DNA from 2 places in the Actinomyces slackii genome. Region 2 is predicted to be linked to the other one. Evidence: riboswitches for the same ligand, from Rfam matches in the RefSeq annotation. Region 2 holds a riboswitch; the other holds the start of a gene.

Region 1 (11,730 bases), 1.3 Mb from region 2:
GCACAATAGTGACGCCCAAGCCCAGGCGACGAAGGACGCCAAGGGTCTTCAGGCCTTTATTGATAAGGGTGAAGAGGATGATGCGCGCTATCAGGAGTTACTTGCGAAACTTAAGGGCGGACAAGACAATCCTGTCTATGCTTCCACGTTTATCGATGCTGTCGGACCTGAAAATTTGACACAAATTCCCGTCGACGTTGAGGATGTTTATGTCGATTCTAAAACTGGAGGAGGCATTGTCTCGAAGACGGAATGGGAGAATACTGAGCATGGAGATGCCATTGCTCAGATATTTGGTCATATGCTAGCCGCAGGGTCTACGACCTGGGATACTGAAAAAAGTCAGGCCGTAGCGGATGCGGTAGCAAACTCCGTGAAAGATGACCCCAAGAAGGACTGGGGTGGTAGCAACGTGAATGCTCCACGAATGGGGGCACTGAACACGATGCTTGGAGTATCCCAAGAAGGCGACCTCGACGGGATCGAAGAGACTGAAGATCACGGTCTGGGGCTCACTTATGGAACAGATTTCTTGGTGCGGATGGGACAGAATTTGGAAAATGCCCCTACGTCTAACCAATATTTCGATCATCAGGAAGGACCCAGAGTTGGAGACTCAAGCAACCCACTGAGTGGTATTGTGCATGCAATGGCTGCCAATCCTGAGGCTGCCAAGCAGTGGCTTGCTCCTGCTGCGACGCAGCCACCGACGGTCAGGGTAGATGCCGACAGCACGGTTAGCCGTATCCGTGCCATGATGGATAACAGTGCAATCGGAGACAACCAGTGGACAGATGACTGGGCCAAGCTGGCGGAGAACGTGTCAGCCCAGGCCGCGAATCAAACGGCTCTTGGCGCCTCCTCGCCTATGAATGGTAGGGATAGTGCTGCTGTGGTCTCTGGAGTCCTGAATGCCATGGGTGAGAGCAGCAGTAATGCCATGGGTGAGACCAGCAGCGAGTTCACGCTATCTGGGACTGCGAGAAATCTTGTTGGTGATACGTTGGAGCGTTATCCAATGGGCGTCGACATTTCGGCGCAAGCTGGGAATCCTAAAAAATATACTACTTCCCCAGACAGCAACTCACTTTGGGCGGCTAATCTCCAGGAACAGCCGCTCTTTTCCGATCTCGCATTGTCAAACCTTGTGGGTCAAGTGGGGCAAGATGATCGTGCAATAGTTGAACTGCAGGCGTCTCAAACTGTATACAATCATGAGAGGGTAGCGGCCATCGTTGAACACGCAGAAGATGATAGCGGCGGTGAGGCAGCTTTGGCGGAGGCTCTCCAAGACCAAAGCAGTACTAGCGGGTTTTTCATGGGTGCTATCGGAAGAACGAGCGAGCAGATTGGAGCCGCTGCCGACCAACGTGTGAAGTTCTATGCAGATTCGGCTGCTAACCTCGTGAGCGCTATTCCTGTGGCGCCCGGCGCGGGCGCTGCGATCGATACGGCAGTAAGTTTCGCGATGTCAGAGGCAAGAGACGGGGCTAAGAACTCCATCGTGAATTCGCTTGCAACAGCGGAAACTGAGGCGAAAAATGAGAATCAGAAGAACTACGCCGAGGGAGTGACATATAACCAGGCACTCACTACAATGACTTTGCTGCAGAGCGGAATATATTCGGCTGAGGAACTGGCTTCGACGCGCAAGGGAGTAGCTGTGGATGCGAGCAGTGTCATCGCTTCCGATGGGGAAGTTCTCGTGGGACCCGATTCTCAAGGAGAGGTCTCCTCTCTTACTCCTGAGCAATACGATGCACTGGTGGAAGTCGGCGGAGTACTTCCATCAGGTGATAATGCGGGTCTAACGGACATTACGGATCGGGTGACAACCCGTTACACAGAAGCATCTAGGAATGCCAAACCTGACAATGGTGCGGATCCTGCGCCTTGGGACTAACGAGAGCGGATTGTATACGGTGCGGCGATTTTCTGTCCTTAGTGGGGCGTCATTGTGTGTCCTTGCGCTCACCTCTTGCGTAGTGTCGGGTGATGGCGATGCCTATCGGACCGTGCCTCCCAGTGTTGCCGTTGAGGGGAAAAAATTCTCTTGTGCTGGCGTCCCGGATGAGTCGGTCGGCAAGATGTTTGACTCCGCGATCACCTACAGTGAGCGCACGCTATATTGGAAGCGTGACGCCGTTTCCTCGATTGAGTGCACCGTTAGTCGCGCCGACAGTGGCGGGCGGATCGCGGTATACGTGTCTTATGGTCGTATTCCTGACTATGGGGATCCGATCGATACGACAAATGCGTACCAAGCGCCAAATCGGGAGAACTTCTCGGTTCCCGGCGTCGAGGGTGAAGGGACCGTAGATACAGCTAAAGAGGGCGGGGGCGTCGCAGTGTTCCAATGTGATGGGCACTATGTGCTGGTGTCCATCTACCCCCGCCAGGAGGTCCAGGGCGACCTGAAGAGCAATATGGTGAATCTTGCGACGTCGATGACGCCGTGGGTGTGCGGTGGGGAGACGATCCCTGGTCGACAGGAGACCCTGGAGGAGCTGGAGCGCCCGAAACCGCAGTCGACACCCACGCAGGATGCGTAAGCGCGCCGCACAGCCAGCGGATAGAGCGTCCGGAGCGGGGTGCAGGAGATTTCAGTCGTCGTCGGTGGTGTTGAGGGTCTGGACCTCGGCGACGGGGATGGGGGTTTCGGACTGGGTGCTGGTGATGCCCAGGCTGCCGCTGGTTCCGTCGGTGGCCGTGAAGGTGGTGTGATAGTTGATGGTGGTGGTCAACGGGGTGGTTCCACCGAGGTGAGCGCTGGACCGGGTGAAGACGATGAGGCAGTCGGTGGTGTCCCAGTCGGGGGTCTGCGGAGTCCAAGGCTGACCGAAGCCGGTGCACTTGACCTGGGAGTCCGGAGCAGAGAGCTTCAGGCCGGTGGCGGCAATGGTGACGGTGGCCGTGGTGGAACCTGCGGTGGCGGAGATGGTGGTGGAGCGGACGGTGGCATCCGTGGCCCATACCCAGGTGTCGTAGCCGACCAGAGTTGAGCCCTGATTACCGATGGCGGGGTTGGTCTCGATAGTGGGTGTGGGGATGGTGGCGCTGGCCATCACCGCCCGGGCCAGAGTCTCCCCGGCGATGTAGGGCTGCGGCATGGGAGTGCCGGCAGGCAGCCAGACGTTGGGACTAATCGCGCTCTCACGCATGCCCAGCAAAGTCTGACGGTACTCCTCCTCTGATGCGGCGCGGCTGGGATCACAGTTGACTTTGTACCATCCGCCGTCCTGATCCCGACGATCCTCCCAATCGGCGTAACTATCAAACGCATAGATGAGAGCTCGCCCTATTGACACGCCAGAATTGCTTTTCTTGTCCTTCTCAATCTGCTCCTTGCGCTCCTCCATATTCTTGGCCACTTCTTCACCGCTGCCGACGTACTCGTACCAGCAGATCGGGTCGACGGCGATGCCGGAGACATCGACCGATGCACCTGTACCTGGAGCGGCTGATGTTGGGCTCCCGGAACCGTCGGAGACAACTGTCTCGGAGGCCTGGGCCTGAACCTCGATCGAGTCGGCTCCACCCCCGGACACGCTGCCGCCCGCATCGGAGTTTCCTCCACCTTTAGGTGACGCGAATGACGGTGCGTCAAAAATACTGCACACAAGCGCCGTGGCGGCGATAAGGGTCACAAAATATGTTCGACTAAGAGTTAGATGCTGACTTATCATGCGCATTCGTCTGTCCCTAATTCCTCACTCTTGCTGGCAAGCCATGTGCCGTTTTTCTTGACCATCTGATATGTTCGAGTATAGGCATGCTGATAACTTCGTGCGTCGACCTCGTCCCCTTGCTCGTTGACGACCTTCATTTTGGTGTAATCCGTGCACACTAAGACTTCTGCGGAATCATCTGCGGTGAGACTAACCGATGCAACACTGACGCTGTAGAAACCTGAGGCCCTCCAGCCTTGATTTTCGAACTCTGCGAAGACGTCTTGGTAGAGCTGGAGCTCCTCGCCAGTCATCGTGGCTTGAGTTTCCTCTGAGTTCTCCATGTTCATGAAAGCGAGCCATACCGTCTTGTCGAAGGCCATGAAATACATGAAGGCCTCCGCCTGCTTCGCGTCCATGTTCTCGGGGATGGAGACCACCTGATACCCGTTGTCCCAGTCCGACAGCGATTCCGTGGTGATCTCTTCGACTGGGGGCACGGAGACAGTGGGCGCGGCCGAGGGTGGAGGGGCGGTGCCCGCGGAGGTGGAGGCGGCGGTGCCTGGGCTTGCCAGAGATGGAATTGACGTCTGGCTCGAGGGCTCCTGGCCCGAGCAGGCGATCAGTGACGATGCGGCGACGAGGGAGCACAGGGTGACCATGCCGCGCCTTGCCTTTGTGCGCACGGAACCTCCAGATGCAAGGGTGCTGACGGTCTGCTGCGTCAACGATAAGACACAGTGCCCTCTGGTGCCATGGAACCAACCTGGGAAGTTCCTGAAATATTTGCAGGTGCTCCAGGGATCAGCCGATTGTCGTGGTCCCTGCCGTATTCCGCCCGCGCCCTCCATCGCCGACGGGAAACGAAGCAATCCCTGCGCTCCTAGGCCGAAGAAAAAGAAATCGTCTTATGAGGTCTCTGTGCCGGGAGTTTCTGTGGGATCAGTGGTTGCTGGTGCCAGGGGAGTGTTCAGGCCTGGGATCGGCTCGCCGTTGCAGGCCCAGGGGGTGATGGAGAGGGCAAGGTTGACCAGGTTGCCCTTGAGGTCTCCGCGCATCTTTCCTTTAGGGCTGATGGACGTCGCGATGAATGCATCGCCACAGGCGATGACGGCGGCCCCGCCGCCTTCCTTCGACGTGCGCACCTCACCGGTGGCTCCAGGAACGTCAGGAACAGGAAAAGATTCCTCGTATTCATCAGCGTGGTACATTCCAGAAAGATCCCACTTGTCCCAGTCGAAATCGCGGCCGAAATGAACGTAGGCGGCCCGCTTGGTTTCTTCTATTTCGGTACCATCCGCACCTTCAGCGCGAACTCTAATGTAGCATTCTATCTGCTGTACATGATCTCCATTTTCCCTACTTCCACTAAACAACTCGTAGATCGGATCTGAGAACATTGCCTCGATCGAAGAATCAGGTACCCCCGGGCAGTGAAATGAGGTCGAACTCGGGTCGACGGATGGTGACACCATCACGGATGGCGACGCCTCTACTACGCTAGGGGTAGTGCTAGGGTTAGATCTCTTAGTCACCAGGGAGCATGACGTCGTCAGAATGATCGCGCACCATATCGCGCAGTGCCTGACGAACTTACGAGGTCGCTGCGCCGTCATGTCCTCACTACTTCCTATAAATGTCGTATGCGCTGCCGTAGCCATCCGTGTAATTGTCTGTCATGACGTCGCCGACGTTTCCCTGCGCGCGCACGATCTGCTGGACCGCCTTACCCGGTACGCCACACTTATGAGAAAGGCTCGCTCTTCCCATGGCCGACGCGCCCTTGAGTAGTGGAACGGGAGTGCGGCGCGCCGAATGATCAGACGTGGTGACTCGATGCCGTGACCCGACGCTTGCGTCACCCGCACGTTACCGGGACTTGAGAGGCCATGCTGAGCGCTCCGATGAAATGTGGTGCAGGTCTCAGAATATCCCGACCCCGCGCAGCGTCGCCTGCCCTCAGCCTGCCACAATGGCGGCATGACACGCCTCAACCCTGAGTCCTCGTCGTCCCTGTACCGCGTCATCCTCGTGTGCACCGGCAATATCTGCCGCTCGGCCATGGCGGAGGCCGTCCTGCGCGATCGCCTGGCCGGACCCCTCGCCCAGCGCGTGCACGTCTCATCCGCCGGCGTCTCCGACGAGGAGCACGGCAACCCCATGGACCACCGGGCACGCCGAGTACTGGCCGCCGCCGACTACACCACCGGCCCCGCCGCCGAGGTCATCGACCACCACCGGGCCCACCGCATCACCGACGAGGAGATCCTGGGCTCCAACCTCATCCTGGCCATGACCGCCCGCCACGAGCGCGAGCTGCGCCGCCGTGCCGAGCGCCTGGGCGCCGACCTCACGCGCATCCGGATGTACCGCTCCCTGGACCCCGAGGCCGGCCCGGCCACCGACCTCGACGTCCCCGACCCCTGGTACGGCACGGAGGCCGACTTCGAGGACACCCTCGCCGTCGTCGAACGCGTCAGTGACGCCCTGGCCACCCGCCTCGCCGACGAGACCTCCACCGCAGCACCCTAAGTCTCCCTGAGGCGCCCGGCCCGGGCCCCTGCACTGCCGGTCGCCGCGCCCCAGCCCACCGCCTCAGCCCAGGCGGGCGGCCAACCACCCGGTCACCGCCGCGAAGTACTCCTCGCGAGCCCGCGGCCCCGACAGCGACAAGTCATGCACGCCGTCGGGAATCTGGCGCACCGTGACGTCATTTCCCAGGAACGGCGCCCGCGCGATCATCTGCTCCACGGACAGCACCACATCGCTGCGCTTGGCCTCCTCCAGGTCGGCGTCGGGCGAGCCGGTCGTCGTCGAGCAGCACAGCAGGATCGGCACCCGGATTCCCAGGCCGTGATGCACCCTCCGCTGCAGGCGCCGCACCCCCGCCAGGAAGCCGGCGCGCACCGGGAAGGCCGGGAAGGGCTTGAGCCTGAGATCCCAGTCCCACTCACCCGACCAGTCCCGGTGCAGCGCCTCGACATAGACATCCGGCTTGTCCCGACTCGCGCCGGGATCATCGATCACCCGATCGGGCCAGCGCCGCGAGATCAGATCCACCAGCGCCGAACCATAGGAGCGCACCAGGGCCGTGCCCCGCAGATCCAGCCACGGCGAGTTCAGCACCACCGCATCCACGGTCCCAGGATGATCCGCCGCCCAGATCACCGCCTGCAGGCCCCCGGTGGAGTGCCCGTGGAGCACCACCTCGCCATGCCCGTGCTCAGAGCGGATGATGCGCAGCGCCCGACGGATCTCCTCGGCATGGACGCGCAGATCCCGCACATCATGCGGGGAGGGGAGGCCGATGCCCGCCCGCCCGCAGGCCCGCAGGTCCAGGGCGTAGAACTCATACCCGGCATCCAGGAAGGCCTGGGCCATATGCGTCTGGAAGAAGTAGTCGCTGCGGCCGTGCAGGTGGAGCACAGCGCGATCATGGCGGCCACCGGCCTGACGCTGATGCACCAGAACCGCATGATCGCCCACCGCAGCCTCCGGTGCGGGAGTCACCGGGATGCGGCGCGCCACCCAGGGCTCGCCCAGGAGGTCGGGCTCGATCCCGGAGGCCTCGATCCGCTCAGGACGCGGGGGCTCAGTGGCTTCGATGGGCTCTGCGGGCTCACTCGGCATGGGGGGCACGGTCATGGAGTCAATACAAGCACGGGCCCGGCGCCCGCGCGTCCTGCAGGAGATGCGTGACTTTCGTCCCTAGCGGGCCTCTCGGCTTGCCCCCGGCCACCCGGCTGCGTACCTTAACCGTGACCATCCAGAGCAGCCGAGAGACCTGGCTCGACGACGCTGCAGCAACCCCCTTCGCGGTGAGGGTGCTTCCGCCAGGACCGATGGAGGAGCGCGTGAGCCAAACCAGGACCCCCGAGTCGCCCGAGGGCGCCCAGATCGACGACGCCTCGCAGGTCGAGGACTCCCAGGACAGCAGCCCCGAGGAGCCCATGATCTCCCTGCGCGACGTCCACAAGATCTACCGCCTGCGCGGCGGCATCGAGGTGCGCGCCCTGGACGGCCTGAGCCTGGACGTGGCCCCCGGCTCCATCCACGGCATCGTGGGCACCTCCGGCGCCGGCAAGTCCACCCTGGTGCGCTGCCTGACCTCCCTGGAGCGCCCCACCTCCGGCCACGTCCTGGTCGAGGGCAAGGACATGACCGCCCTGAGTCCCCGGGCCCTGCGCGAGGCCCGCCGTCGCATCGGCATGGTCTTCCAGCACGCCAACCTCCTGGACCAGCGCACCGCCGCCCAGAACGTCGCCTACCCCATGACCCTGGCCGGCGTCCCCTCCGGCAACCGCCACCAGACCGTGGCCCGCATGCTCGACCTCGTGGGCCTGGCCGACCGCGGCGACTCCTACCCCGCCCAGCTCTCCGGCGGCCAGAAGCAGCGCGTGGGCATCGCCCGCGCCCTGGCCGACGACCCCGCCGTCCTCCTGTGCGACGAGCCCACCTCCGCCCTGGACCCCGAGACCACGCGCTCCATCCTCGACCTCATCAAGAACGTGCGCGACACCCTGGGCCTGACCGTCATCATCATCACCCACGAGATGAGCGTGGTCCGCCAGGTCTGCGACTCGGTGAGCCTGCTTCAGGCCGGCCGCATCGTCGAGGGCGGCCGCCTGGAGGACGTCGTGCTCGACGTCGGCTCCCGGCTCTCCCGTGAGATCGTCCCCTTCCCCGAGGTCCCCGAGGCCGCCGTCGCCCACGGCGAGGCCGTCCTGGACGTCTCCATCACCGCCCACCCCGGCCAGCCCGCCGCCGTCGCCCTGCTGTCCATGGTGGCCGAACTCGGAGGGGACGTGGCCGCAGGAGTCTTCGAGACCATCGGCACCGCCCAGATCGGCCGCCTGGCCATCACCGTTCCCGCCGACGACGTCGAGCGCGCCCTGAGCACCATGCGCACGGCCGGCATCACCGCGGAGGCCCGCTCATGACCGCACTGACCCTCAGCGCCCACCAGCTGCTCGCCACGGCCGCCAATGACGGGACCTGGCTCAACAACCGGGTCCTGGAGCGCCGCCTCCTGGAGGCCATCACCGAGACCCTGCTCATGACCTTCGTCTCCGGGGCCCTGACCGTGGTCTTCGGACTGCTGCTCGGCCTGGCCCTGGTGACCACCGGCGCCCGCGGCCAGCACCGCAACCGCCCCCTCTACGAGACCCTGTCCCTCGTGGTCAACATCGGCCGCTCCATGCCCTTCATCGTCCTCATGGTGGCCATCGCCTCGGTGACCCGCCTCATCGTGGGCTCATCCCTGGGGTGGCAGGCGGTCTGCGTGCCCCTGACGCTGGGCGCCATCCCCTTCTACGCCCGACTGGTGGAGACCGCCGTGAACAACGTTGAGCACGGCAAGGTCGAGGCCGCCCTCATGATGGGGGCCTCCGGCACCCAGATCACCTGGGGCGTGCTGGTGCGCGAGGCCCTGCCCACCCTCATCCAGGCGGCCACCGTCACCTTCATCACCCTGCTGGGCTACACGGCCATGGCCGGCACCATCGGCGGGGGAGGCCTGGGCGACCTGGCCATCCAGTACGGCTACAACCGCAACATGTCGGATGTCATGGTCGTGTCCGTCGTCGTCATCCTCCTCATCGTGGCCGTCATCCAGGTCGTGGGCGACATGCTCAGCCGGCTGGTGGACCACCGCTGAGGCCGCCACCAGCCGGCAGCGCCCGCGCCCAGCGCCCCATACCCACTCCACCCGCATGCTCCACGCCCCGCCACGGGGCGGCCAGTGAAAGGAACACCCATGTCCGCAACCATGACCCGTCGCAACTTCTCCATCGCAGCAGTGGTCGCCGTCGGCGCAACCCTGGCGGCCTGCGGCCGCTCCGAGGGCGTGGGAGGCCTCAAGGAGGACGGCGGCACCACCGTCATCTCCGTGGGCGCCACCCCCCAGCCCCACGTCACCATCCTCCAGTACGTCCAGGACAACCTCATCGAGGGCTCCGGGATCAGCCTGGACATCGTTGAGATCAACGACTACCAGACCCCCAACACCTCCCTGGATGACGGCACCCTGGCCGCCAACTTCTTCCAGACCCCCAACTTCCTGGAGCAGCAGATCGAGGAGAAGGGCTACGACTTCACCGCGATCAGCGACGTCCACATCGAGCCCATGGGCCTGTACTCCTCCACCTACAACTCCGTGGAGGAGCTGCCCGAGGGTGGCCTCATCATCCTCAACTCCGACCCCGCCAACACGGCCCGCGGCCTCCAGCTGCTGGTCCAGGGCGGGCTCATCAAGCTCGACGACTCGGTGAAGATGCCCACCGTGGACGACGTGACCGACAACCCCAAGAAGTTCACCTTCCAGACCGTCGACGGCGCCCAGACCGCCCGCTCCATGCAGGACGCCGCCGCCGCCGTCATCAACGGCAACTACGCCATCGACGCGGGCCTGACCCCCAAGACCGATGCCCTGGTCCTGGAGGAGGCCGAGGGCAGCGCCCACATCAACCAGCTCGTGGTGCGCACCGAGGACAAGGACAACGAGCACCTCCAGAAGCTCGCCAAGCTCCTCAACGACCCCAAGGTCAAGACCTTCATCGAGGAGTCCTGGGCGGACGGCTCCGTCATGCCGGCCTTCTGAGGCCCGCCCCGCGACGGCGGGGAGCGAGCCGGGCCGCCTGCAGCACGTACAGGCGACCCTTGGCCCGCCCCGCGACGTCGGGAGCGGACGCCCATGCGGGGGTCGGATGCGCCATGAGCGGCCCATCCGGCCCCCGCGTCGCGCCTGCGGTCTCGATGCAGCGGCCAGGGCCGCCCGGGATGGGGCGGCCCTGGCCGCCATCCGATGCGGCGGATGCGGAGGGTCTGCGCCGTCGGGCAGCGAGAGGGGGCGCGCCGCTTTCTCCCTTTTTTATGGCTACTCCGCGTCACGGGGCCGTCTCGCCCCCGTCACGAGCCGGCGGCGCTATGAACGCCCAGATCATGAAGCCGTCACGGTTGCGTCAAGAGTTGAGCACAAGCGGAGAAGGCGCATTGTTGCGCGGAGTCTGGCGGGCTTAGCCTCTCGGTCCCCGATGCCGAATGCCTCAGGAAAGGGCCGTGAGAAAGGAGGGCGCATCATGGACTCGACTCAGACCCTGGCGGGGATGTACATCAGGCAGATCCTGGTCGTGTGCGCCGCCCTGGTCCTCCTGGCGCTCGGCCTGGCACTGATGCCCGTTCCCGTGCAGGCCGCGGGCGAGGGCACGCTGGAGGTCGGGGTCACCGCCAAGGGAGTCCCGGTGGCGCTGACCAGGGACTACGTCCTGGGATACACCTGCACGGACGGCCAGGAGGGCGTGATGCGCGTGCCGGGGACCGGGGCGCTGAGCGCCGTCGACGCCACCTTCCCCGTGGGCACCCGCTGCACCGTGGTGGCTGATGCCGAGGACCTCGACCTGCCCGGCTACACCGCGGTGGCGACGGGGGGAAGGGGCGCCCCGGCGCGCTCGGTGGTCATCGGCGCGGAGTGGTCCGGCAATACGGCGGCACTGGTCGAGATCGTCTATGAGGGTGCCTGCCGCGACGAGGTCGACCCCGAGTCCTGCCGGAGTGAGGGGACGACGGGATCGGGAACAGGGACCGGGGCCACGCCGACCGTTGAGGTGTCGGCGGAGATGGCCGAGCCCGAGCGCGCCCCCGCCCCCTGAACGGGCGGCTCCGAGCGGGTCAGTCACAGCGGGGCGGTCACGGCGGGGCGGTCACGGCGGGTCAGGCACGCAGCGGACGCCGATCTGCGTCGCGGACGAGGGTTCGCGTCATCCGACTGGGGTTAGCACAGGGGCGGGTGACGCAAAGTCACGTCGTCGACGCATACTCACGTCCTCTACGCAAACTCACGTCTTGCGCACCCGGGCTGGGCGCGAGTAGTACCTGGCCCTGCGAGTCGCGCACGGCTAATCCCGGATCCCGGCCTCGAGGACGTCCAGGGCCTCATTGATGAGCTGCGGGATGTCGGCATCCTCCTGCTGCCACCACTCCTCCAGGGCCAGCAGAAGCGTGCCTACCAGCGCATTGACCTTGATGGTCAGCTCCGGGCCCGCCTCCACGCCCCGCCGCCGAGCCA
Region 2 (11,730 bases):
CCCCTGGTCCTGGCCCAGCGCTGAGCGGCGCCGGGCCAGGCGGTGCGCCTAGGCGGGCTTGAGGCGGGCCAGGGTGGGCTGGACGGGGCCGCCTACGGCGCCGGGGGCCTCATCCTCCAGGTAGTACCACCAGAAGGGCGCGCCCCAGGCTCCGGGGCGCCCCAGGGCGGCCTTGGTGATGTGATCGATGACAGCGCGCCGGCCCGCGGCGACATCGGTCTTGGAGCCGAACCACCACGGTCCGCTGAGGCTGGGCCCTCCGTAGCCCAGCTCGGTCACCGCGGTGCGCGCCTTGGGGAAGGTGGCCGCCAGGGCGGACAGGACCCGATCGGCCGCGGTGCCCAGGGGATGCCACTGCGGGTAGACCGACAGGCCCACCACGTCCACCAGGCCCGCCAGCTCGCTGGCGGCCACGGCGCGCGCCGTGTTGAACACCGAGTGCTCGGCGCTGTCGAGGCCCAGCTGGTAGTAGAGGGTCAGCAGCGTGGTCGCCTTGGTCCGCTGGCGCACCGCCTTGGCGGCCCGGATGATGCGCGGCAGCGGTGAGGCGCCCAGCCAGTTGCCGCCCAGCTCATTGCCGATCTCCCAGGTCTCCAGCCCGGGCAGCCCGGTCAGCAGGGTGCTCACGCGCCGGTCCCAGGCGGCGTCGTCGAGCCCGGCCATGATCCGAGAGTCGCAGATCTGCCCCACCACGCGGATCCCCTGGGCCTGCAGGGTGGTCACGGCGCCGCGCCATTGGGCCATGGCGGCGGCGTCGCCCGGGTCCTCCACAACGATGCGCACGGCCGTGCGCCCGGCCCCGCCCAGGCGGCCGGCCAGCCCTGAGGCCTCGGCGCTGGAGGGCGGACGGGTGAAGGTCACGCCCAGCACCGAGTCGCCCGGCGCCGTGGTGGACAGGGCCCCGTCCAGGGCGAGCTGGGCGGTGGAGGCCGACTCCAGGGCCCGCACCGCGTGCGCGCCGCGCTGGGTGGCGCTGGCGGCCTTCTGGCAGGCAGTGAGCTCTGCCCCCGTGGTGGCCCGGGCAGAGGCCAGCGCGGCGTCGGAGACCCCGGCTGCCCGGGCCTCCTGGCGCGAGTGCAGACTCCGGGCGGCGGCCTCCATCACCTCAACCTCCCCCGAGGCCGGCAGATCCACCATGAGGGCGGAGTAGCCGTGGCTCGTGGGCCAGGACATGGTCAGGGTGCATGAGCGCCCGGTGGGCGCATCCAGGCTGATGGCGCCCGACTCGTCCTGGTAGAGGGGGGCGATGGCCACGACCTCCAGGGTGGAGGAGTCCAGGAGGGCGTCGTCGTACCCCACCTCTCCCAGGCCGTGGGACTGGATGCTGCGAACCGCTGCCAGGCCCATGGCATTGCCGTTGGCGTCGCTGAAGCGCAGGCGCAGGTGGGTGGTTCCCGCCGCCTGGGCGGCGCCGACCGGGCCGCCGCCCATCAGCGAGGCCCCCACGGTGGTGGCCCCCAGGACGGTAAGCGCCGTCCTCCTCGTTGTCCCGGGGATGCTGCTCATGTCGCCCTCTCCCGCGTGATGCGCATCTGACGGAGTGGTCATGATCCCATTGTCTCCTTCACTTCAACTGGCCGGCGGGCACGAAGGTGTAGCCCAGGCCCTTGATGCCGGTGACGATGGCCTTGAGCTCGGAGAGCGGGTAGTAGGGGTGGAAGAAGAAGCTCGCCGTGGCGTGGGTCCCCACCAGGTTGGCCCGGGCGGCGTCCACGACGTCGGCGGCCAGGCGGGGCGGGTGCTGGTTGGCGGCCTCCGGCTCGTAGTTGCCCAGGTTCTCGGGAAGCACCCGGGTGCCGTAGGGGTCGTTGACCGCGTAGGGGAAGAACTGGCCGTAGTAGTCGTGGGGCCCGGCCGTGGTCCTGGTCAGGGTGCCGGCGTAGAGGAGCTCGCGCTCATAGCGCACCTTGTACTCCTCGCCGATGCCCGCATAGGCCTCCCGGGTGGCCGAGTAGTGGGGGGTCTCGAAGATTCTGGGCTTGCCCAGGCCCACCTCCTTGAAGATGTCCCGGCCCTGCTCCACGCGGTCCTCGGCCCAGTCCTTGTCCGTGCCCGGCAGGGCGCCGCCGATCTGCACCCAGGAGTTCTGCGCGCAGGCGACCTGGGGGGCGTTGCGGTCATTGGTCTGGGTGCACCAGGAGCGGATGAACTCGAAGTCGTCGGTGGAGACCTCGTTGTAGGGGTTGTCCAGGGAGTCGAACTGGTGGGTGGTGCCGTGCTGGATGATGGTGCCGCCCTTGGCCTGGGCGTCCTTGAGGACCGCGACCAGCTCGGGGGCATCGTGCAGGGTCCGGTACTGGGCCACGCCCCCGTTGTCCACGCCCTTGGGGTTGCTGTAGATGGGGACCACCGCCAGCTGGAAGGGCACCTGCTCGGAGTACAGGTAGTCCACGATGGCCTGGAGCTCGGCGGGATCGCTGTCGGGGCTGATGTCCTCCAGGCGCACCGCGGCCTGGCGGAACTCGGCGGCACCGGGCTGCAGGACGTCGACGAGGATGTCGGCCACCGCGATGTAGCGGTCGTGCTCACCCAGGTAGGTCAGGGGAACCTCGCCGATGTAGGTCAGTCCCGAGGAGGCGATGGCCCAGGGGAAGGAGTTCCCCTGGGTCTGGGCGATGGGCTCGCAGGCCTTGGCCGCGCCGTCGGGCCCGGAGCACTGGGCCTGGCCCAGGACGGTGACCGCCTCGGGGTTGGTGATATGCGGGGCGATGATGCCCGAGGTGTTGAGCTCGTTGCGCTTCAGGGAGGCGCCGTTGTACGTGATCTGGGTGACGTGGTCCGCGGAGTCGATGTAGGAGGTGGCCGCATCCCAGCCGTAGCGCTGGATGAAGGCGGCGCGGTCGGCCTCGGTGCGGGTGAGCTGCCAGATGTTGAAGCCCGACCACAGCACGGGGACGTCACCGGTCAGCACGTCATCGATGAAGCCGCGCGGCAGGGGCTCGTCATAGGTGGAGCCGGTGTAGATGACATTGGTGAATCGGCCCGCCAGTCCCGGCTGGTAGTCCTTGACCGGCATGGCGGTCACCCGCCCCGAGTGGCTGGCCAGGGTGCCCATGGCCAGGGCGTAGTACTCCCCCAGGGTCGGTGTGGGGCCGGTGGTGTCGAACAGGACCAGGGTGGTGGCCGGACCGGCCTTCTTGTTGGAGAAGCTCACCGCGCTCTTGGGCACCTTGGGCGGGTTGACGCCCAGATCGCGCAGGGCCGGCTGCGCAGCCGGCTGGGGGGCGACCGGGGCCTGGAGATCGACCTGCGCCTGCTCATCGAGCTCCAGGGGCAGGACCTCCTGGGCGGCGGCCTCAGGCTCGGGCGGGGCGGGCAGGGGCGCATCGGGCGCCCCGGCCAGGCCGGCCTGCTCCTGCTCGGGCTCGGCCTGCGCCGGGGGCGAGACGGGCAGAGCCGCGCCCAGGGCGGTGGCCAGGCAGGCGGCCAGGGCCAGCAGGGCGGTTCGACTCCGCGCGCGTGCGCGGGCGCGCTCCGACCTGGGGCGCGCGGGGCTCAGGGGTGCGGTGCTCATGAGGCCTCCTTGAGTGCGTGGGGAAGGGGTGAGAAGGCGGGCATGGCCTCGCCGCGTCCGAACAGGGCCGCTGTGGCCGCCAGGATGCGACGGCAGGCCAGGCCGTCCCCGTAGGGGTTGGCCGCCTGGGCCATGGCGGCGTACTGGGCGGGATCGGTCAGGAGGGCCGAGACCCTCTCGACGATCCGCTCCTCATCGGGGCCGACCAGCTCGGCCACTCCGAAGTCCACCGCCTCGGGGCGCTCGGTGTTGTCGCGCATGACCAGGACGGGCTTGGACAGGGCGGGGGCCTCCTCCTGGACCCCTCCCGAATCGGTGAGCACGATGGAGGCCCGGTTCATCAGGGCGCAGAAGGCCCCGTACTCCACCGGGTCGGTCCACACCACGTTGTCGATGCCCTCGATCTGGGGCAGCAGGTCCTGGCGGACGCGGGGGTTGCGATGGACCGGCAGGGCGAAGAGGACGTCGGGGTGGGCGCGCGCCAGACGGGCCACGGCCCGCCCGATGGACCGCATCGGCTCGCCCCAGGACTCCCGGCGGTGGGCGGTGACCAGCACCATGCGCCGATGCGGGTCGGACAGGGCGGCCGCCAGGGCCTCATCGGGCGCGGGCACCTGGCGGCGCACCGCCTCGAGCAGCGCGTCGATCACCGTGTTGCCGGTGACGACCACCCGGGCCTCCTCAATGCTCTCCCGCAGGAGGTTGTCGCGGCTGGTCTGCGTGGGGCACAGGTGCAGGGCGGCGATCTGGGAGACCAGGCGGCGGTTGGCCTCCTCGGGGAAGGGCGAGGTGATGTCCCCGGTGCGCAGGCCCGCCTCGACGTGCAGGACGGGCACGCCGTGGTAGAAGGCCGCGAGCGCCGCGGCGAAGGCGGAGGTCGTGTCTCCCTGGACGACCACGGCGTCGGGGGCGTGCTCCTCCAGGGCGGCGCCGACTCCCTGGAGGCACCGGGTGGTGATCTGGGTCAGGCTCTGGCCGGGGGCGTGGATATCAAGATCCGTATCGGGGGCGATGCCGAAGAAGTCATGGACCTGGTCGAGCATCTCGCGGTGCTGGCCGGTCACGACGACGATGGGGGTGAATCCCTCGTCCTGGCGCATCGCCTCGACCAGGGGGGCCAGTTTGATCGCCTCGGGGCGCGTGCCGTAGACGAGCATGACCCGCAGGGGCCGGCTCGGGATCGGGGCTGTCATGTGTTCTCCTCATTGGGAAGGGTGTGGGGCCGGCGGCCTGGGTGGGTCGCCGGTGTGCCTGATCGGCACGGGGAGAGGTGGTGGTCGGTGAGGCGGGCTCCTTGCTGTGATCGGGTGCGGCGGGCGGGGCGGCGCCTACTCCTCGGTGCGCGTGATCGGGGTGAAGGTCACGACGGCGTCCTCGCAGTAGGCGGCCGCCGCCCCTGACATGTAGGGGGAGTCGGTGTCGGTGACGGTGGCCAGCTCCTGGCCGTCGACGGTGATGGTGAAGACGGCGCGTGAGCCGGTGGTCTCCACCCGCACCGAGGCCTCGTAGCTCGTGCCCGTCGGGAATGAGGGGGTGTCCCCCGAGGCCAGGAAGCGCTGGTACCCGGGATAGTCGGTGTCCTGCTTGGAGACCTCCCATCCGTTGGGCTTGAGGACCAGGGCGTAGAAGTGGTTGTTGTCCGTGTAGCTCCACAGCAGCCAGGCGACCTCCCAGGTGTTGGGCTTGTCGTTCTCGCGCAGCTGCTCGACGGTGGTCATCGTGGTGGAGATGGTCTGGGTGGTGTTCTGCTCGATCCTGGCTGAGGTCGACGTGGCCAGCCCGGCGTGGGTGCGGTCTGCCACGGTGGCGGCCCTGGGTGACAGGCGCAGCAGGCCGTCGGCGCAGGTGGCCTGGCCGTACCCGTCGAAGACCACGTCCCACTGCCCGCAGTCGGCCCGGCTCATCCATCCTCCTGCCTGGCACAGGCCGGTCAGTCCCAGCACGAGGGCCAGGGCGCCGAGCACGGTGACGATGCGGCGCATGCGCCGGGGCCTGGGGCGGCCCCGGGGCTTGGGGTAGCCGGGGAGCTCAGTGGTCATGCGGCCTCCTGGGCCTCATCGGCCATCAGGGGTGAGGGTCCGCCGGGCCCGCCCGCCTGGCCCGTGGGCGCCTGGGTGGCGGGCTCGGCCTCGCGCGCCGTCTTGGCCCAGCCGGTGCGCCCGACCAGGGCCCGGCCCAGGGCCCGCCAGCCGTAGAGGCTGGGCAGCAGGCCGTAGAGCACGAAGAGGTGGGCGTAGGCCAGGGCCCTGAGCGGCCCGAGGCCCTCGTGGCGCTCGATGCGCCAGTACAGGAAGCCGTAGATGAGCCCGGGACCGAAGGCGATGGTGTAGGCGACCACCATCCAGGCCCACGGCTGGGGCCATCCCATGATCGCGGCCACCACGACCATGATCATGGTGATGAGGAAGGACAGCGACAGCAGGGACCCGGCCAGGAGCATGTAGGGAGTGAGGATCTGCCACAGGGTGTCCGCCCTGCCCCAGCCCTGGCGCTGCCTGGTCACGCGCCACAGCAGCCCGGCCGACTGGAGGTTGCCCTGGAACCAGCGGGTGCGCTGGCGCAACAGGCGGCTCAGGCTGGTCACGCCCTGCTGGTGGACCGAGGCGCCCGACCAGAACTCGTTGATCCACCGGGTGGTGTTCAGGCGCACGCCCAGGTCGAAGTCCTCGGTCAGGGATCGGGTCCAGGGCCGCGGGCCCAGGGCGTTGAGGGCCGCCAGGCGGACGAACTGGGCGTTGCCGCCCATGCCCACGCTGCCCAGGCGGCGCCGGCCGCGCTGGAAGACCTCGGTGAACACGACGAACTCCATGTCCTGCATGCGGGCCAGCAGGGAGCCGAAGCGGTTGTTGATGCGCACGCCCATCTGGACCGCCCCGACCTCCTGGGAGGCGAAGGCGCGGTGGGCGTCGGCGATGGCGTGGGGGTCCAGGCGGCCGTCGGCGTCCATGACCCCGACGATCACCTGTCGGGCGGGCATGGCCGCGTAGCGGCGGCGGATCAGGTCCAGGGCGTCGTTGAGGGCCTCGCCCTTGCCCAGGCGGGCGCGTGGCGCCACGCGCCTCATGACCTCGACTCGGGGGTCGCCGCCGATGAGCGCCTGCTGGGCGGTCTCGTCATCGGAGCCGTCGTCGATGACCAGGATGCGCAGGTTGGGGTCGGTGATGGCGCTCAGGCGCGCCACGCTGGCGCCGATGACCTCGGCCTCATTGAGGCAGGGCATGAGGATGACGATGTGCAGGGGCGGGGTCACGGCGGGGGCCGAGCGCCGGGGCTCGGAGCGGGAGGCGATGAGCAGGGTCAGGGCGTAGAGCAGGGACAGCGCGATCATGGCCAGCGCTCCCCACCAGCCGATGCGGTCCAGGGCCGTGGGCAGGACCTCCAGCAGGTCCTGCGTCCGGCCTGCGGCGCCGACCGCTCCGAGCGGAGTCATCGCGCCGCCAAGGCGAGTAGGCCGCGGCGCGCGGGCAGGCTGTGACGGCCCACCACCGCTCCCCTGCGCGCCACGGCCGTCCTGATGGCGCCCACAAGGTTGGCGATCAGGAAATAGGCCAGGATGACGGCGAAGCTCAGGCCGGCGATGTCGATGAGGATGCGGGCGATGAGTCCGGGCACGGAATCGGAGGGAACCGCGTGCCACAGGATGAAAAGTCCGGTACCAGTGGCGAGTGGGGAGTAGTGCATGTCGGGCCGTCCAAGTGGGAATCGGGGGTACGGGGGCGGCGCCGCGGTGCGGCGTGCCAGGGGGACGGGATGTGGGAACTCATCCCGCGGGGCACGACGCACCGCGCGTCATACCGGAATATAACGATACCGTAACGGATAGCGAAACTGTGAGGATCAACCGTGATCGACTTCACTCTTTAGAGGAATCCTCAGGACCATCAAAGCGGTCCTGAGGGTACCAGGAGAAAACGCCGCGCGGCCCATCGCCCACGGCCCGGGAGCGCGCTGAGACGAGGCGGTCCCGGGGCTCATCGAAGCGGCGGGACCGCCGGACGGGCTCAGGCCAGTCGGGCCCGGACCGCCTCGCCGTGGGCCGGAAGATCCTCGCAGCGGGCCAGGGCCTCCAGCGGCTCGGCCAGCCCCGCCAGGGCATCGGCGCTGTACTCGATGATCTGAACGGGCTTGAGGTAGGCCATGACGGACAGTCCCGCGGCGAAGCGGGCGGTGCCGCCGGTGGGAAGCACGTGATTGGAGCCCGCCAGGTAGTCCCCCAGGGGAACAGGGCTGTAGGGGCCTACGAAGATGGCTCCGGCATTGCGAATGCGCCGGGCCACGGCCGGGGCGTCGGCGGTGTGGATCTCCAGGTGCTCAGCGGCGTAGGCATCGGCCACGTCCACGGCCTGGTCCAGGTCGCGCACCAGCACGATGGCCGACTGCGGGCCGGCCAGCGCCGTGGCGGCGCGCTCGGCGTGCCGGGTGGCGGCCAGGCGCTGGGCCAGGGCCCGCTCGACGTCGTCGGCCAGCTGGGGGGAGTCGGTGATGAGAACCGATCCGGCATTCGGGTCGTGCTCGGCCTGGGAGAGCATGTCGGCCGCCACGTACTGCGGATCGGCGCCTGCGTCGGCCAGGACCGCGATCTCGGTGGGGCCCGCCTCGGCATCGATGCCCACCACTCCCAGCACGGCGCGCTTGGCCGCGGCGACGTAGATGTTGCCCGGGCCGGTGATGACGTCAACGCCCTGGCACAGGACCGGCCCCGCGGCGTCGGCCCGGTCGACCTCGCTGACCGCCTGGGCCCCGTAGGCGAGCATGGCGATGGCCTGGGCCCCGCCGACGGCGTAGACCTCCTCGACTCCCAGCAGGGCGCAGGCCGCCAGGATCGTGGGATGGGGCAGGCCGCCGTGCTCCGCCTGGGGCGGACTGGCCAGGGCGATCTGCTCCACACCCGCCACCTGGGCGGCAACCGCGTTCATGACCACCGAGGAGGGGTAGACGGCCAGCCCGCCGGGAACGTAGAGACCCACGCGGCGCACGGGGACCCATCGCTGGGCGATGATGCCGCCCGGGACGATCTCGGTGGAGGCCTCGGCGGGGAGCTGGGCCGCGTGACCGGCCCGGTTGTGCTCGATGGAGATCTCCAGGGCCCGGCGCACGGCGGGGTCCAGCGACTCCAGGGCCGCGGTGATGGCCGCGGGCGGCACGCGCAGGTGCTCGGGGACCACGCCATCGAAGCGCTCGGCCGCGTCTCGCAGGGCCTGGGCGCCGCGAGCGCGCACATCGGCCAGGATCGGCGCCACCTGGTCCAATGCCGCGCTGACATCGAGGGCGGCCCGCGGCAGGGCGGCCGCCAGCTCGGCGGGGCTCAGGTCGGTCATGCGCAGATCGATGCGGTTCAGCATGGCCCAAGCCTACTGAGCGCCTCACGGCCCAGCGACCTCGGAGCCGGCCGGGCAGGACGGGCAGGGTATCATCCCGACCCAATGGACGGATTTCGCGATGTGGGATGGGTGACCGCCGTCCCGGTCGGCCTGCATAATGTGGCCCCACCATCCAGAGCGGCCGAGAGATCTGGCTCCATGACGCCGCAGCAACCCGGGCCACGGGTGCTTCAGCCAGGATCGATGGAGGAGAGCATGGCGCACCCGCAGCCACCGCACAGCCCGCCGGCGCCTGTCGCCGCCACGGTGCGCCCCACCCTGAGCATGGAGCTCTTCCCTCCCCGCTCCGGTCCGGCTGCCGCCGCCACCTGGGGTCGCATCGACACCCTGCTGTCGACCTCACCCGACTTCGTCTCAGTGACCTATCGTCCCAGGTTCGTCACCGATCCGCGGGACGATGAGGGGGGCGCAGGGGTGCGGGTGGTGCGCGAGCACAACCCCGCCGAGGATGTGGTCGCCCATGTCCTGGCCACGAGCAGGGTCCCCCTCATGGCCCACCTGACCTGCATCGGCTACCGCAAGCGGGACGTGGTCGAGATCGTCACCCTCTTCCTGCGCATGGGGGTGCGCCGCTTCCTGGCGCTGCGGGGCGATCCTCCCGCCGGGACGGCCGCGGACGAGCTGGCCGGGGAGCTGGCCCACGCCGATGACCTGGTGCGCGTCATCCGTGAGGTCGAGGCCGAGTACTTCGATGATGGCCGGCAGCATGTCACCGTGGCGGTGGCCGCCTATCCGGCGACCTCCGATCACGCCCAGGCCATCGAGGTACTGGCCGCCAAGCAGGACGCCGGCGCGGATATGGCCATCACCCAGGTCTTCTACGACTCCCAGGACTACGCGGCCCTGCTGCGGGGAGCCACCTATGCCGGCATCACCATGCCCATCCTGCCCGGTCTCATCCCCTTGACCGACCTGGGGCGCCTGACGCGCCTGGAGGCACTGACCGGGGTGCGCGTGCCGGCGCATCTGCGCGATGCCCTGGGATCGGCCAGTGGGGCCAGGCTCGTGGGCCGCGGCCTGGACGCCACCCTGACGCTGGCCACCGAGCTCCTGGCCGAGGGGGCGCCCGGCCTCCACCTCTACACCTTCAACCGCACCCGTCCGGCGCTCGACGTCGTCAGCCACCTGCGGCTGGGAGGGATCCTGACCGGCTCACCCCCTGATCCGCAGATGCGCGAGGCGATCGAGCGCGGCTACCTGCAGGCCACGCCGGGCGGAATGCCGGCCTTCCTGCAGGAGGCGCACAGCCCCCTGAGCCCTCCCAGCGCCTCGAGGCCGGGGCATCCCGGCACGGCCTCACTGTCCGTTAGCACCTCCACCGTCAAGGAGACCGTATGACCACCGCTTCCCCACTGCCCTCGGCCACCATCCTGGGATACCCGCGCATCGGCCGGGATCGTGAGCTCAAGCGCGCCGTGGAGTCCTACTGGAAGGGCGCCATCACCACCGAGGAGCTGCGCCAGGCGGCCACGGGGCTGCGGGCGGCCACCCGGGAGCGCCTGGCAGGCCTGGGGCTGTCCGAGGACTCCTCGATCCCCGCCGACTTCACCTTCTACGACCAGGTCCTCGCGGTCACGGCCGCCCTGGGGGCGGTGCCGGCGCGCTTCCGCGACCTGCTCAATGCCCAGGGCGCCCTGGACCTGGATGGCTACTTCACCCTGGCCCGCGGCCAGGGCGACCGGCCGGCCCTGGAGATGACCAAGTGGCTCGACTCCAACTACCACTACCTCGTGCCCGAGATCGATGAGTCCACTCCCATCGATTATGTCGAGGGCAGCCTCGCCAGCCAGGTTGTGGAGGCCGCCCAGGCCGGCGCCGGCAGCACGGCCGCCGTGCGCCCGGTGGTGGTGGGCCCGGTCAGCTATCTGCTCATGGCCAAGCCCACCGATGAGGCCGCCGAGGGATTCGAGCCCCTGGACCGCCTGCCCGATGTCCTGCACGCCTACGGTCACCTCCTCATGGATCTTCAGGCCGCTGGCGCCTCCTGGGTGCAGTTCGACGAGCCGGCCCTGGTCGCCGACTCCTGGTCGGTGGGACGCGAGCGCGTCCTGGCCGCGGTGCGCGAGGCCTACGCCTGGCTGGGAGCGGTTGTCGAGCGCCCCCAGATCCTGGTGGTCGGCTCCTACGGCGATCTGGGCGATGCGCTGGGCGCCCTGGCGGCCTCGCCCATTGAGGCGGTGGGCCTGGACCTGGTCGCCGGAGGGGTCCCCTCCAGCGAGGACCTGGCCGCCCTGGAGGGCAAGTCAGTGGTCGCCGGCGTGGTCTCGGGCCGCAATATCTGGCGCACCGACCTGTCCGCCGCGCTGGAGCGGCTGGAGGCCCTGCGCGAGGCCCTGCCCTCGGGGACCCCCATCACGGTGGCCACCTCGACCTCACTGCAGCATGTCCCCCATGACGTGGAGCGTGAGACCGCGATGGATCCGGCGATCCGCTCCTGGCTGGCCTTCGCCGACCAGAAGGTCGAGGAGGTCCTCATCCTGGCCCGGGGCCTGGAGCAGGGCCGCCAGGCCATCGCGGCCGAGCTGGACCAGGACGCCGAGCTGCGCGCCCAGCGCGCCGCCCACCCCGGGGTCCAGCGCCCCGAGGTGCGCCAGGCCGTCGCCTCCATCACGGCGGCGGATCGCACCCGGGAGCCCTACGCCACCCGCAAGGCCGCCCAGGAGGCGCGCCTGGGACTGCCTGAGGTGCCCACCACCACCATCGGCTCCTTCCCCCAGACCGCCGAGATCCGCAAGGCGCGCGCCGCCCACCGCCGTGGGGAGATCGACGAGACCGCCTACCAGGAGGCCATGCGCGCCGAGATCGCCTCGGTGATCGCCCTCCAGGAGCGGATCG

What was found. Region 2 has a riboswitch for S-adenosylmethionine ahead of EL266_RS10850 (methylenetetrahydrofolate reductase). Riboswitches for the same ligand answer to the same signal wherever they lie in the genome.
Region 1: linked by a shared signal. The riboswitch ahead of EL266_RS03055 (methionine ABC transporter ATP-binding protein) and the one ahead of EL266_RS10850 (methylenetetrahydrofolate reductase) in region 2 are both predicted to bind S-adenosylmethionine.

What each region holds. Positions count from the first base shown of each region.
Region 1 covers NZ_LR134363.1:733,093-744,822, forward strand. The annotation lists gene EL266_RS03020 (DUF6571 family protein) at 1-1,903, shown strand, start outside; gene EL266_RS03025 (hypothetical protein) at 1,860-2,552, shown strand; gene EL266_RS13850 (hypothetical protein) at 2,604-3,161, opposite strand; gene EL266_RS03035 (IMS domain-containing protein) at 3,683-4,330, opposite strand; gene EL266_RS03040 (hypothetical protein) at 4,577-5,068, opposite strand; gene EL266_RS03045 (low molecular weight protein-tyrosine-phosphatase) at 5,649-6,200, shown strand; gene EL266_RS03050 (alpha/beta hydrolase) at 6,264-7,313, opposite strand; SAM riboswitch class I at 7,428-7,517, shown strand; gene EL266_RS03055 (methionine ABC transporter ATP-binding protein) at 7,565-8,608, shown strand; gene EL266_RS03060 (methionine ABC transporter permease) at 8,605-9,324, shown strand; gene EL266_RS03065 (MetQ/NlpA family ABC transporter substrate-binding protein) at 9,424-10,266, shown strand; gene EL266_RS03070 (DUF5979 domain-containing protein) at 10,745-11,314, shown strand; gene EL266_RS03075 (TetR/AcrR family transcriptional regulator) at 11,561-11,730, opposite strand, start outside.
Region 2 covers NZ_LR134363.1:2,632,829-2,644,558, forward strand. The annotation lists gene EL266_RS10810 (DEAD/DEAH box helicase) at 1-24, shown strand, start outside; gene EL266_RS10815 (Tat pathway signal sequence) at 49-1,548, opposite strand; gene EL266_RS10820 (DUF2334 domain-containing protein) at 1,565-3,514, opposite strand; gene wecB (non-hydrolyzing UDP-N-acetylglucosamine 2-epimerase) at 3,511-4,707, opposite strand; gene EL266_RS10830 (hypothetical protein) at 4,843-5,553, opposite strand; gene EL266_RS10835 (glycosyltransferase family 2 protein) at 5,550-6,944, opposite strand; gene EL266_RS10840 (hypothetical protein) at 6,941-7,195, opposite strand; gene hisD (histidinol dehydrogenase) at 7,516-8,856, opposite strand; SAM riboswitch class I at 9,001-9,085, shown strand; gene EL266_RS10850 (methylenetetrahydrofolate reductase) at 9,091-10,233, shown strand; gene metE (5-methyltetrahydropteroyltriglutamate--homocysteine S-methyltransferase) at 10,230-11,730, shown strand, end outside.